2 linked regions of the Loktanella sp. M215 genome follow. Each later gene encodes a partner of the first gene's protein in a complex. Links are inferred from orthologs where the notes say so. Each region holds a gene or a part of one and is shown in the gene's direction. Other genes may lie near its edges.

Region 1 (7,858 bases):
GCCCGTCGTCCAGCCCTGCGCACGGCAGGCGGCGATGAATGGCCCCGCCAGTCTGTCGTCGGCAGCATAAAGGATGCCAATCTCCCACGGGCGGGGCGGGCGGCCTTTCAGTTGCGGGGTGAAACTGTGGATGGCGCAGATCACAGGGTCCGCACGCTGGTCCGCCAGCGCGGCGATGGCGCGGTGATAGGGACGATGCAGCAGTTGCAGACGGCGAGTCAGGTCGGCGTCATCGGCGCGGGCGTTGGCCGGAATGACCGTCCCGTCATAAAGCTTCATCAGAAGGGTCGGATCCTGTTCGCCGCGGTTCGGGTCGATCACGAGGCGCGAAAACCGCGATGCGGCAACCGGCGCATCCAACGCGGCCCCCAGCCCCTGCGCCACACCCAAGGCGCCGATATCATAGGCGATATGGCGCTGCATCTCTGCCGCAGGCAAGCCGAGGTCGCCGCCGTTGACCCAGTCGGGCACGATGTTGGTGGCGTGATCGCAGGTGATCAGCCACCGGCCGGGGCGGTCTGCGCCGCTGATTTCATAGGCATTGTCGGTCATGGAACCCGTCATTCTTTCTTCTGGGCATTTAGGCTAGTTGTGACAGGAATGGAATTGGGCAATAAGGTCCGTGACAGCGTCGTTACCGCTAACACCCACCTATTCCGCAGCGAAAAGGGACAGAACTCCGATGAAACGCAATCGCCACGTCAAGATCGTCGCCACCCTCGGCCCGGCTTCGAATACATACGAGATGATCCGGAAGCTGCACGAGGCCGGCGCCGATGTGTTTCGCCTGAACATGTCCCACGGCAGCCACGAAGAGATTCGTGTGCGCCACGCGATGATCCGCCAGGTCGAGGAAGACCTGGGCAGCCCGATCTGCATTCTGGCTGACCTGCAGGGACCGAAGCTGCGCGTCGGTGTGTTCAAGAATGGCGAGGAAGATCTGGTTGTCGGTGCGTCCTTCCGCCTCGACCTGAAGGACGAAGAGGGTGATGCGACCCGCGTGAAGCTGCCGCACAAGGAAATCTTCGACGCGCTGGAGCCGGGCGCCCACCTGCTGGTGAACGACGGCAAGATCAAGCTGCGCGTCAAGGAGTGTGGCGCTGATTTCGCCGATTGCGAGGTTATCGTCGGCGGCGTGATTTCCAACCGCAAGGGCGTGAACGTGCCGGACGTGGTGCTGCCGCTGGCGGCCCTGTCGGACAAGGACCGCAAGGATCTGGAATTCGTGTGCGAGCTGGGTGTGGACTGGCTTGCGCTGTCGTTCGTCCAGCGCGCCGCTGACGTCACCGAGGCGCGCGAGCTGGCCAAGGGCCGGGCCGCCATCCTGTCCAAGATCGAGAAGCCGAACGCGGTAAAGGTCTTTGACGAAATCCTCGCGGTTAGCGACGGCATCATGGTGGCGCGCGGCGATCTGGGCGTCGAATTGCCGGTGCAGAACGTGCCGCCGATTCAAAAGCAACTGGTCCGCAAGTGCCGCGCCGCCGCAAAGCCGGTGATCGTGGCGACCCAGATGCTGGAATCGATGATCGAATCGCCGATGCCGACCCGTGCCGAAGTGTCGGACGTGGCGACCGCCATCTATGAAGGCGCCGATGCGATCATGCTGTCCGCCGAATCCGCCGCCGGGTCTTTCCCGATCGAGGCGGTGCAGACCATGGACAACGTGGCAAAAGAGGTCGAAGCCGACCCGACCTATACCGAGATCATCGAGAGCAGCCGCCGCGCCGCCCGCACCACGGTTGCCGACGGCATCGTCGCGGCCGCCCGCGAGATTGCCGAGACGGCGGACATCAAGGCCATCGTCTGCTTTTCGCAACGGGGCACGACGGCATTGCTGGTGGCACGCGAACGGCCCCGCGTGCCGATCCTGGCGCTGACAAACGAAATGCGGACCGCGCGCCGGTTGTGCCTGACCTGGGGCACGAACTGCGTGATGACGGGCGCGGTAGACCGGTTCAAGGATGCGGTGATCGCCGCGGTGCGCGCCGCAAAGGCAGAAGGCATGGCCACAGAAGACGACATGATCGTGGTGACCGCCGGCGTGCCCTTCAATACCCCCGGCTCAACCAACATTCTGCGTGTAGCGCCTTGCGCAGAAAGGTTGATTTACGCCTCTGATTCTGAATAAAGTTGCGACAGAGCATGCCACGAGGGTAAAAACATGGACACCGACCTGATCTTCATCGTCGGTGTCGTGATTTGTGTGCTGGCGATTCCCGCCATCCTGAGCGCCTTCATGGATGGGCGCGCGCCGCGCGCGCCCTCTCTGATCGTGCTGATCGGCGCGCTGATGATCGGCTACGCGGTGCGGGAACGGCCGATGTCCTACACCCTTGACGCTGTGCCGGACGTTTTCATGCGTGTCGTCGCCGGCTTTACCCGCTGACAGCTTGCCATTCCTGCGACCGGGGTCTATACGGCCCGCTCAACCCGCGCGTCCGGCCAATATGGCATGCCGAGTCGTGCGTTCACCGCTACCCCAGAGGAGACGGAAATGCCGAAGATGAAGACGAAATCGAGCTGCAAAAAGCGGTTCAGCATGACAGCCAGTGGCAAGGTCAAGGCAGGTCAGGCCGGCAAGCGCCACGGCATGATCAAGCGCACTACCAAATTCATTCGTGACGCACGCGGCACGACCCTTTTGTCAGCTCCTGATGCGAAGATCATCAAGAGCATGATGCCCTACGCACGATAAGGAGAATTTGATATGCGCGTTAAAGGTGGAACCGTCACGCACCGTCGGCACAAGAAAGTTCTCGACGCTGCCAAGGGTTATTTCGACCGTCGCTCCAAGACCTTCAAGGTCGCCAAGCAGGCCGTCGACAAGGCAAACCAGTATGCAACCCGCGACCGGCACGTCCGCAAGCGGAACTTCCGCAGCCTGTGGATCCAGCGGATCAACGCCGGTGTGCGTTCCGTGGACGAGGCGATGACCTATTCCCGCTTCATCAACGGCCTGTCGCTGGCCGGCATCGAAGTGGACCGCAAGGTTCTGGCCGATCTGGCCGTGCACGAACCCGACGCTTTTGCGGCGATCGTGAACAAGGCCAAGGACGCCCTGGCCGCCTGATCGGACCCGAAGACTTTTGCAAAGGCCGTCCTTCGGGGCGGCCTTTGTCGTTTCAGTGCCCCGCCCTTGCGGCGCAGGGGTGGAACGCCTATTCACCAGACAACTTTTGACGCGGGCGCGGAGCGGTGCGATGGATGATCTCAAGCAGAAATACCTGGGCCTGATCGCGGGCGCCTCTGACGAGGCCGCGATCGAGGATCTACGCGTGCAGGCCCTCGGCAAGAAGGGCGAGATTTCCCTTCAGATGCGCGAGTTGGGCAAGATGACGCCCGAGGAACGGCAGACGGCCGGCCCCGCACTCAATGCCTTGAAGGACGAGATCAACTCGGCCCTTGTCGCCAAGAAGACCGCCCTTGGCGATGCCGCACTGGACGCGCGCCTGCGCGACGAATGGCTGGACGTCACGCTGCCCGCACGCGGCCGCCCGGCGGGCACGATCCATCCGATCAGCCAGGTCACAGAGGAGGTCACCGCGATCTTTGCCGACATGGGCTTTGCCGTGGCCGAAGGGCCGCAGGTGGAAAGCGACTGGTACAACTTTGACGCGCTGAACATCCCCGGCCACCACCCGGCCCGGGCCGAGATGGACACCTTCTATATGAAGCGGGCGGCAGGCGATGACCGCCCCCCCGCCGTATTGCGCACACACACGTCCCCCGTGCAGATCCGCAGCATGGAAGCGTCCGGCGCGCCGATCCGCATCATCTGCCCCGGCCGTGTCTACCGCGCCGACTACGACCAGACCCATACGCCGATGTTCCACCAGATCGAGGGTCTGGCGATCGACAAAAACATCAGCATGGCGAACCTGAAGTGGGTGCTGGAGGAGTTCGTCAAAAGCTATTTCGAAGTCGATAACGTCGACATCCGGTTCCGTGCGTCACACTTCCCCTTCACCGAACCTTCGGCAGAGGTGGATATCCGCTGTTCATGGGAAGGCGGCACGTTGAAGGTCGGCGAAGGTGACGACTGGTTGGAGATTCTGGGCAGCGGCATGGTGCATCCCAAGGTTTTGCAAGCCGCGAAGGTCGATCCGACCGAGTGGCAAGGCTTCGCCTTCGGCATGGGCATCGACCGCATCGCGATGCTGAAATACGGCATCCCCGACCTGCGCGCCTTCTTCGATAGCGACCTACGCTGGCTGCGGCATTACGGCTTTCGTGCGCTGGATGTGCCAACGTTGCGGGGTGGGTTGAGCAGGTGATTTGGTTTGGAGGCTTAGTACTAACAATTATTGGATTTATATTTGGCAGGGTTTTCAATCAGTCAGAAATTATTCTCGCTGAGAAACGTAGGACATACGAAGCCCTACTAAACAATTACCCTAAGCCAATCGAGGTGTATTTAATTGATTCTGATGATCAGGCGATTGAGCGCCGTGAAAAGATGTCGTCTGTCCACGGCGCATTTCTGCTTTTTGCTGCACCGAAAGTCGCACAAGCCACAGCAATTTATCTGAATATCTACGAGGATGTTGATCGAAAGCTAGGACCTGATTCCGCTGTATTGCATCCAGAATACAAAAGAGTGTCACAAGCTCATACAGATTTAATCTTGGAGATGAGAAGAGACTGCCTTGCTTGGTCAGCCTTCGGTTACAATGGGAAATCAAGAATCGAGATTCCAAAAGAAGTTTTAGCGTCGGAACCCAAGAAATGACAGCCAAAGACGACGACTACGACGCCATCGTGGACCTGAACGACCTCTACCCCGGGGCCGGGACGTTCAAATTCGGCAACACCAAGGCCGAGTGTCAGGCGCAGATCGAACTGGTCCGCAAAGGTCTGAAATCGGCGAATTGTGCGCCCTACCGCGACATAAAGGACGACCCAGACGCCATGCCCGTCGTGGGTCGCTGCGATATCGCGGCGAATTGGGGTGGGTCGCCCGCTCTTGTGGTCCGCACGACCCGCGTCGAACACGTCAAATTCTGCGACGTGACCGAGGCCATGGCCGAGGCCGAAAGCAGCACCTATACGCTGCAAGGCTGGCTGACCTCGAAGGAGGCCTATTTCAAGCGCAACGGCGGCTGGTCCGACGACATGCCGCTGGTCTTCGAATTCTTCGAACTGGTCGAGGATCTGGACGGGCGCAGCCTGTAATCCGCGCCTTACCGGCGGACAAGGTTCAGATTGAACCCCCCGGCGCTGACCGTGATCTGCGCCAAGGCACCCGCCTGATAGATCGCCGTCATGGACAGCGATTTGAAGTTGAACGGCGACAAATGGCCTTTGCCCGCGATGACGCGGTAGGACATGTCGCAGGTCACCGTCTCTCCGGTCGTGTCCATGGCGGTCGTTGCCATCTGCACGACGCGGCGCCCATCGTACATCGTCAGGGGGTTGGGGCAGGTCTTGCCGTTGGCCAAGACACCGAAAGCCTCTGCCGTGGTCAACGTCCCGGCCGGCACCTTCGAGATGTCCGACAGGACCGTCATTTCATCCGCCGGCGTCACGGTCACGGCGGTGACCTGAGTGCCCTCACGGGTCACGGCGATGTCGCGGGTCTTGCTGCCACGGTTGACGCCCAGATATTCGATCGTGTCGCCCTTGGCGCGAGTCACGGCCTCGAACGTGCCATCGGCCACGCCGAGGGGCGTGTTGTCGAGGCGCGACAACAGGTGAACGTCCTTGCCGCTGCCGTCGAACGCGAGGGTGCCCAACTGGCGATTGCCCAGCATCATGGCAAAGTTCTGCTGGGCCGCGAGCGCGGGACCGGCAAGCAGGGTGGCGAGGGCAGCAATCAGCGGCAGGCGAAGCATCTGTGTCATCCATGTAAACGGAGAAGTTGCCGCAACATACGCCAAGGCCGGTGGGTATGCGATATCACATCGTCGCGGCCGGCCGTTCTTGTCCGACGTACGGCACACGACGCCAAGATATCGCGCCGCCCGCTAACGCAGGCGGCGCGTTTTCATCACAGGTCGGGCAGGCCAGGCAGGATCTTGTCCATCGTGGCCGGCAGATCACGCACCCGCACACCGGTCGCATCATGGATGGCGTTCAGGATGCAGGCTGCGGCGCCGCAGATGCCCAACTCTCCGATACCCTTTGCCTGCATGGGGTTGGCATAGGGGTCACGCTCTTCCAGAAAGGTCACGGTCAGCTGCGGTACGTCGGCATTGACCGGGATGTGGTATTCGCCCAGATCGCGGTTGACGATGTGACCGTCGCGGGCATCGTGAATAAGCTCTTCCGTCAGAGCCATGCCAATTCCGAAGGTCATGCCGCCAAGGCACTGCGACCGCGCGGTTTTGGCGTTCAGGATACGCCCGGCGGCAAAGCTGCCGTGCATCCGGCGAATCCGCGTTTCCCCGGTCACCCGGTTCACGCCGACCTCGCAGAAGAACGCACCGAAGGTCGCCTGCCGGACGTCCTTCATCGTCTTGCCAGCCTCGATGACACCGGTCGATTCCATCGGGCTGTCGCCGATCAGGTCGGTCAGCGGAGTCTGCGTGTTCGCAGCCGTTGCCACACCATCCTTCAGCGTCAGGTCGCCTTCGTCACAGCCGAGCTTCTTGGCGATTTCCTGGCGCAGCTTCTCGCAGGCGAGGAACACCGACGACCCGGCCGAAGATGCCCCCCATGACCCGCCGGACCCAGCGGATTTCGGCAGGTTGCTGTCGCCCAGACGCGTCTCGATCCGGTCCTGCGGAACACCCAGCATTTCGCCGGCGATCTGGGTCAAGATCGCATAGGTCCCGGTGCCGATATCGGTCATGTCGGTTTCGATCAGGACGGTGCCATCGGGGTTCAGCGTCACGCGCGCATGGCTTTCGCCGATCATGTTGACCCGCACGGCGGACGACATGCCATGGCCGATCATCCAGTCGCCGTCCGTCTGACCGGTCTTGCGATCGGCCCAGCCATAGGTCGCAGCCCCGTCATCCAGCGCCTCTGCCAGCATGTGGGTCGAAAAATCGCGCCCGTCGCTGGGATCCTTGTCGGGAATGTTCAGCTTGCGCAATTCAACGGGGTCGATACCCGCCTTCACGGCCAGTTCGTCCATCGCGATTTCAAGCGCCGTGATGCCCACCGCCTCGCCCGGTGCGCGGACGGATCCGGCGCAGGTGGAATTGACGCGGACGATCTCCATCCCGATCTCGCGGTTCTCACCACGGTAAAGGAACGGGGTCGCCTGCGTGACCGGCTCGGCAAAGCTTTCGTCAGGCAGTTGCGACACACGCGCGCGATGGCCGATGCCGGTCAACTTGCCGTCCTTGTCAGCGGCCAGACGAAAGTGCTGGACGGTTTCGGACCGACGCATGGTCGATTCCATGACCTGTTGGCGCGACATCGCGACAGACACCGGCACACCCAGTTCGCGCGACGCCAGCGCGGCCGCGACCGCATCGGGAGAGATGCCCAGCTTGGACCCGAAGCCGCCGCCGACGTAGGGCGCCATCAGATGCACCGCTTCTGGCGCGATGCCGACGGAATCCCCGATTTCATTTACGTTGTACTTCAGCATCTGCGACGTCGCGCGCAGCATCAGCTTGTCGTCTTCCCACCACGCAATCGCCGTATGCGGCTCCATCGGGGCCGAGGTGTGGCCGGGCGTCGTGTAGGTTTCCTCGACCGTGAACGCCGCGTCCTTCATTGCGGCATCAAGATCGCCCATGCTGGACTGCTTGCCTTTGGGTGTCTCGACAGAGGCACCCTCCGCGTCAGGATCGGTCACAGCCGTCTTGCCCGTCATCTTCAGGTCCAGCGACTGGGCGCCGTGGCGCGCCTGTTCGAACGTGTCGGCCACGACCAGGGCAACCGGCTGGCCGATGTAGTAAATTTC
Region 2 (6,663 bases), 540 kb from region 1 along the record:
GCTGCAAGGACGACGCGGTCGAGGCGAACGCCTTTCCCGACAAGGCATCCTGTGAGGCCGCGGCGAATGCCGGGACGGTCGCATTCACCGTCCAGGACTGCGACGCCGCCTATCAGGATGCGCTGGTCGAATACGAACGGTCCGCCCCGCGCTACGACGATCAGGCGCTGTGCGAGGAACAGCACGGCGGCGCCTGCGTCGTGGACGAGAGAGCGGCTGGTGGCGGCGGGTCGATCTTCATGCCGCTGATGGCGGGCTACCTGATGGGCAGCATGCTGGGCGGCAACCGCGCGATGACGCAGCCGCTGTACCGCGATGCCGGGGGCAAGTTCGCGACGGCGGGGGGCGGCACGGTGCTGAACGGCAATCGCGGCAGCGCCCGGATGCAGCCATCCAGCTTTCGCGCAGCCCCTGCAGCGGCGGCACCCATGTCACGCGCCACGGTCAGCAAGACCGGCGGATTCGGGTCGTCGCGGACCAGCAGTTTCGGCAGCAGCCGCAGCTTTGGCGGCTGAGGCGGCCCGCAGACCAGTGCTTTCACCCGCGGAAGCGATGCGCTAAGAACGCGCAACTTCTGATCTGGCGAAAGTGCGCGCGATGAAATTCACCCTGTCATGGCTGAAAACCCACCTTGAGACGGATGCCTCGGTTGCAGAGATCGCCGAGACGCTGACCGATCTGGGGCTGGAGGTGGAGGGGATCGAGAACCCCGCCGAAAAGCTGCGCCCCTTCACCATCGGTTATGTCGAAACCGCCGAGAAGCATCCCGACGCGGACAAGCTGCGCGTCTGTCAGGTGCGGACCGGCAACGGGCTGGAACAGATCATCTGCGGCGCGCCCAACGCGCGGGCGGGCATCACCGTGGTCGTCGCCCATCCGGGCGTATATGTCCCCGGCATCGACACGACCATCGGCGTGGGCAAGATCCGTGGCATCGAAAGCCACGGCATGATGGCCTCGGAACGCGAGCTGGAATTGTCCGAGGAACACGACGGTATCATCGAACTGCCCGAGGGCGAGGTTGGCAGCAGCTTTGCCGATTGGCTGGCGGTGCACGCGCCTGCGCGCGTCGATCCGGTGATCGAGATCGCGATCACGCCGAACCGGGCCGACGCGCTGGGCGTGCGCGGCGTGGCGCGGGATCTGGCGGCGCGGGGACTCGGAACACTGAAGCCGCTGGAGACGCCGCAGATCGACGGCACCTTCACTTCCGATCTGGGCGTGTCGATTGATGACGACACGCGCGACGGATGCCCTGTGTTCTGCGGGCGTCTGATCCGTGGCGTCAGCAACGGACCCAGCCCGGACTGGCTGCAGGCGCGGCTGCGGGCGATCGGGCTACGGCCGATCTCGTTCCTCGTCGATGTGACGAACTTCTTCACCTACGATCTGAACCGGCCACTGCACGTCTTCGATGCCGACAAGGTGCAGGGCAATCTGCGCGTCCACCGCGCAACGGGCGGCGAACAGATCGTGGCGTTGGATGACAAGATTTATACCCTGTCGCCCGGCCAGATCGCGATTTCCGATGACGCCGGCGTGCAAAGCATTGCAGGCGTCATGGGCGGCGATGCCACGGGATGCACACCCGAGACGGTCAACGTCTTCGTCGAAAGTGCCTACTGGGACCCGGTGCAGATCGCCTACACCGGCCGCGCGCTGAAGATCAATTCCGACGCCCGCTACCGGTTCGAACGCGGGATCGACCCCGCCTTCACGCCCGACGGGCTGGACCATGCGGTCGCGCTGATCCAGTCGGTCGTGGGCGGCGAGGCGTCAGAGGTCGTGCAGGCCGGCGCCGTGCCGGATACCGACCGCGCCTACAAGCTGGACACGGACCGCGTCATCAGCCTTGTGGGCATGGACATTCCCGCCGCGACCCAGCGCGCGACGCTGGCGGCGCTGGGCTTCGTGCTGAAGGGTGACATGGCCCATGTGCCAAGCTGGCGCGGCGACGTGCAGGGCGAGGCCGATCTGGTGGAAGAGGTCGCGCGGATCGCGTCGCTGACCAAACTGGTCGGCGTGCCGATGCCGCGCACGCAGCCGGGCGTGCCAAAGCCGGTGCTGACACCCGCGCAGGTGCGGCTGACGGTGGCGCGGCGTGCAGCTGCGGCGCTGGGCTACAACGAATGCGTGACCTACAGCTTCCTCGACGAAGCCGCGGCCGGGTTGTTCGGCGGCGGCACCGATGCCACGCGGCTTGAAAACCCGATCTCGACCGAGATGTCGCATCTGCGCCCATCCTTGCTGCCGGGGCTGTTACAGGCCGCGGCGCGCAATCAGGCGCGCGGGTTCGGTGACATCGCGCTGTTCGAGGCGGGTGATGTGTTTAGCGGTGGCGAACCGGGTGATCAGCAGCCCTGCGTTGCGGGCGTGATGATCGGGCGCACCGGACCCAAGGACGTGCATGGCGCGTCGCGCGCCGTCGATGTCTTCGACGCGAAGGCGGATGCCGAAGCGTTGCTGGCTGCGATGGGCGCACCGGCCAAGGTGCAGATCCTGCGTGGGGATGACGGCTGGTGGCACCCCGGGCGGCACGGTCTGATCTGTTTGGGGCCCAAAAAGGTGCTGGGCATCTTCGGCGAGTTGCACCCGCGTGTGCTGCGCGCGCTGAATGTGAAGGGGACCGCGGTCGCCTTTACCCTGTTCCCGGCAGAGATCCCGCTGCCGCGCAACAAGACGAACACGCGTGCGGCCCTTGTGGCCACGGACTTGCAGGCCGTCGAGCGCGATTTCGCTTTCGTCGTCGATGCACAGGTCGAGGCGCTGACACTGGTCAATGCCGCCGCCGGTGCCGACAAGGCGCTGATCGCCGAAGTGAGGGTATTCGATTCCTTCACCGGCGGGTCGCTGGGCGAGGGGAAGAAGTCACTCGCGATCACCGTACGGCTACAGCCCGTGGATGCGACATTGACCGAGGCGCAGATCGAAGGGATCGGCAAGCAGATCGTGGCTAAGGTCGAAAAGGCCACGGGCGGCACGCTGCGCGGCTAGCCGCGTCCGGGTCTGCCTGTGCAGACCCGGATGCCTGTCCGTTCAGGTTAATGCGGAGTCTCAGGCCTTGGGGTCGGGGATGGATTTGGCTTTCTGGACGGCGGGTCGGGCGAAGAAACGGTCGACGTAGTCCGGCACATGCGTCAGGTCGGTGTAGCCGGTGACCTCTTTCGCGCCATAGAAATCGAGCGCATTCAGCCAAGGGGCCAAGGCGATATCCGCGATGGAGAAGTCGCCGGCGATCCACTCTTGCCCTGCGAGTGCGGCTTCGACGGCGCCGAGCAGGCGCTTCGCCTCTGTGATGTAGCGCTGTTGGGGGCGGGGATCGTCGATATCCTTGCCCGCGAATTTGTAGAAATAGCCAAGTTGGCCGAACATCGGGCCGACACCCCCCATCTGAAACATGACCCACTGGATGATCCGCGCCTTGTCGGCGGCGGTCCGGCCCAGAAGCTTGCCGGACTTTTCAGCCAGATAGATCAGGATCGCGCCGGATTCGAATAGGCCGATGGGGCCGTCCGGCCCGTTCGGATCAATGATGGCCGGGATCTTGCCGTTCGGGTTGAGGGAGGTGAAAGCGTCGGATTTCACGTCGGCATCTTTGAGGGTCACGAGATGCGGCTCGTAGGCGAACCCCATCTCTTCAAGGGCGATGGAAACCTTCACGCCGTTGGGCGTGGGATAGGAGTACAGCTGAATCACCGTCGGATCGGCGGCCGGCCAGCGTGATGTGATGGGGAAAGCTGAAAGGTCGGTCATTGCATGGTCCACATTTTGGGGCGCGTGGCGCGTTGAAACGGCTTCTTTTTTTCTACAAAGGCGATAAAGGTGGCGCGCATTGCAGGAAAGCGGCAAACCGTCGCAGTCTGAATCACAGGGGGACAAAAGCGTGCTGAACGAATTTAAGGATTTCATTGCCAAGGGCAATGTCATGGATCTTGCCGTAGGTATCATCATCGGCGCGGCCTTTACGGCCATCGTGACGTCTTTGGTGGGTGATCTGATCAACCCGATCATTGGCCTGATCCTTGGCGGGGTCGATTTCAGCAACATGTACGTCGTACTGTCTGGCACCGTACCGGATAATGCCGGTCTGCAGATTGCGCGGGATGCCGGTGCAGCCGTGTTTGCCTACGGTGCTTTCATCACGGCCTGCATCAATTTCCTCATCATCGCCTTCGTGGTGTTCATGCTGGTCAAGGCCGTCAACAGCATCAAATCACAGGCAGAGCGGCCGGATGATATCGCGCCTGATGTCCACACCGGTCCATCCGAACTGGACGTCCTGATCGAAATCCGGGATCAGCTGCGCAAATAGAAAGACTGAAAGGCCCGCCTTTTGGCGGGCCTTTTATCTTTGGTTCCGGTCGTCCCGTTGGCGTCGGTCGTTGGTCCGCACGGACTGCCGCGTTCCCCCGCTAAAGGGATCCCCCTTGCGTGTGAGGAGGAAGATCATAAGCGCCGCCAGGCCGATCGCGGCCATGCTGGCAAGAAATACATCGAAGGTCATGGTCAGTTCCATCCTAGCTTGTAACCAAACGAGCCTTGGATGGATTCGGTTCCCGGGTTTGACGTCTTGCGACCACTAACCTCGTGCTGTGGCTGATTTGCAGCGGTGCAGCGTCAATAGTCGAGGGGGTCCGGAATGTCCGTCGTGATCGGGAAAGCGACCGTGACCGTGTGCCCGTCGGCGGTTTCAGCCGTTTCGACTTTGCCACCCAACTGGACGGAAAACGCTCGGATCAACTGATGGCCGACACCCTTCCCTTTGTGATCCTGAGACAGAACGGCCGATGTGCTGCACTGGAATTGCGCCATTCCCGGCGCAACAATCAACAGGCTGAACCGCATAAAGCGTTGGGCCCCATCCGTCCGAGGTGCCGCGCCCAGTTGCTGGGTCACATTTGTTCCGACTTCACCGACCAGAAGAGCGAGGGGCACGGCCTGATCCGGCAGCAGGTGGAAATTATCGACCTTCAGATCATGTTCGATGTCATTGCCGATTTCCGAAAGCTGGGCAAAAAGCGTGCCGCAGATATCGGCCATCAAAGGCCGCGCCTCGGTGCGGGCCAGATCCTTGGATTGATAGATGTAGCGATGCACCGTCGCGAGGCCAAGGACACGGTCCTGCAGCCGTTTCAGGGCATGACGGCTTTCGTCCGATTGGGCCGTCCGGATCTGCATGTTCATGATCGACGAGATCATTTGCAGATTGTTTTTGACCCGGTGATGGACTTCTTTCAGCAACACGTTCTTTTCACGCAGGCTGTTTTCCATCCGGGCTTCATCGTCGATCAGATCGTAGGCCATGTTGACGAAGGTCTGTTCCAGGTCGAAAAGCTCTTGCGGCAGCATTTCGGTGTTCTTGGCTTTCGGCAGCGCCCGGTCAGCGGCAAAGCGGCGCATCCGGCTGCGCAGATCCTGGACCGGGCTGACCACCAGACGGTGGACGGCGAAATACGCGACCAGAAGGCTTGCCAGCCACATCAGCGCGGGCAGAAAGAACGACGGCAGCGTGATCGCGGTGCTCGCGAGGAAGCCTTCGGTCGGGGCCCACCCGGTCATGGCGTAGGCAAGGCCGGGCACCAGCGTCAGCATGACGAAGACACGCCGCTGGCCATCCGCGTTGCGCCCGACAAAGGTCGACGGGTCGGCGCCCAGCCGCAGCAAAGCCTCTTGCGACAGGTCGACGACCGGATTGACCGGCGCTTCGCCCTGCGACGCTATGATCTGGCCGTTGCGGTCAAAGATGACAAGGGACAGCGGCGGCGCGGAATTGTCGAGGTCGGGCATACCGGTCAATGTGTCGGTCGGCAAAGCCAGCACGATTTGACCGGCGACCGTCCCGTCCCGCACGATGGGTTGCAACAGAATGACACTGTTGCTTTCACCCGGTTCGGCACCCAGCCGTGTATTCAGGACCGTGTCCGCGCTGCTGGCCACCGCGCGTGCGCGGTCATCGGTGCCGATCGAAAACGGTGCACTTTCCGACGAGCAGGCGATCATGCCCGATGTCTGAAGAACACCGGCAAAGCTGATGCTGGGGTCCGAATCCCGGAAAGCCCGAAAAGCGGCGCTGCACGCTTCAGGGTCATCGGACGTCAGCCCCACGGTTGTCGCTTGGCTGCGTGCGGCACCGATTGCCCGTTGCAGGGTCTGCCGCTCGCCTGAAATCGCAAGCTCTGTCAGGGCCACCAATGACAGCGCCGTCCGGGCGCGCAGCGTCTCGTCCAGATTCTGGGTCTGCCAGATCGCGAGCAGACCGATCGGCAGCAAGGCCAGCGACAGAAATGCCACGACCCGAAACGGCAGGCTTTGCAACAACGGCCAGCGGTCGTCTTTTCCGTCCGGCGCGGACGACATCAAAATGCCGAATTGCCGTTGTTGGCGACCACGGCGATTGTGACCTTGTCCGTCAGTTCGACGGGGCCATCGGCGTCAAGGTGCATCAATTCCGCGAGCCGCTTGCGACCACGGTTTGCCCGGCTCTTGATCGTTCCGACAGCGACGTTACACATCGCGGCGGCCTCTTCATAGGAAAAGCCGGACGCCCCGACAAGGATCAGGGTTTCCCGCTGTTCGTCTGGCAGCTTGGCAAAGGCGTGACGAAAGTCGGTCATCTGCAAATGGCCGTCATGGGCGGGCTTTTCGGCCATATTCTCTGTAAAG

What was found. The genes of interacting proteins can lie anywhere in the genome.
Region 2: the proteins of pheS (region 1) and pheT are in contact, whole or in part, in a crystal structure (PDB 6P24), measured with the Escherichia coli proteins. The link is inferred for Loktanella sp. M215 from one-to-one orthologs.

The regions. Positions count from the first base shown.
Region 1 is NZ_WMEA01000001.1:1,074,318-1,082,175, reverse strand. The notes cover bases 2,447-5,237. They hold pheS (phenylalanine--tRNA ligase subunit alpha), read left to right. Parts: upstream 2,447-3,200; coding sequence 3,201-4,274; downstream 4,275-5,237. Other genes in these bases: GLR48_RS05165 (hypothetical protein), read right to left, coding at 5,181-5,237; GLR48_RS05170 (ASCH domain-containing protein), read left to right, coding at 4,726-5,172; GLR48_RS05175 (hypothetical protein), read left to right, coding at 4,271-4,729; rplT (50S ribosomal protein L20), read left to right, coding at 2,708-3,070; rpmI (50S ribosomal protein L35), read left to right, coding at 2,495-2,695. Also shown: GLR48_RS05205 (N-formylglutamate amidohydrolase), read right to left, coding at 1-552; pyk (pyruvate kinase), read left to right, coding at 683-2,128; GLR48_RS05195 (hypothetical protein), read left to right, coding at 2,162-2,386; more of GLR48_RS05165, read right to left, coding at 5,238-5,831; GLR48_RS05160 (xanthine dehydrogenase family protein molybdopterin-binding subunit), read right to left, coding at 5,987-7,858.
Region 2 is NZ_WMEA01000001.1:537,960-544,622, reverse strand. What follows is about bases 228-3,295. They hold pheT (phenylalanine--tRNA ligase subunit beta), read left to right. Parts: upstream 228-597; coding sequence 598-2,994; downstream 2,995-3,295. Other genes in these bases: GLR48_RS02660 (glutathione S-transferase family protein), read right to left, coding at 3,055-3,295; GLR48_RS02670 (DUF1190 domain-containing protein), read left to right, coding at 228-515. Outside these bases: more of GLR48_RS02670, read left to right, coding at 1-227; more of GLR48_RS02660, read right to left, coding at 3,296-3,753; large conductance mechanosensitive channel protein MscL, read left to right, coding at 3,884-4,312; GLR48_RS02650 (sensor histidine kinase), read right to left, coding at 4,618-6,357; GLR48_RS02645 (RNA polymerase sigma factor), read right to left, coding at 6,357-6,663.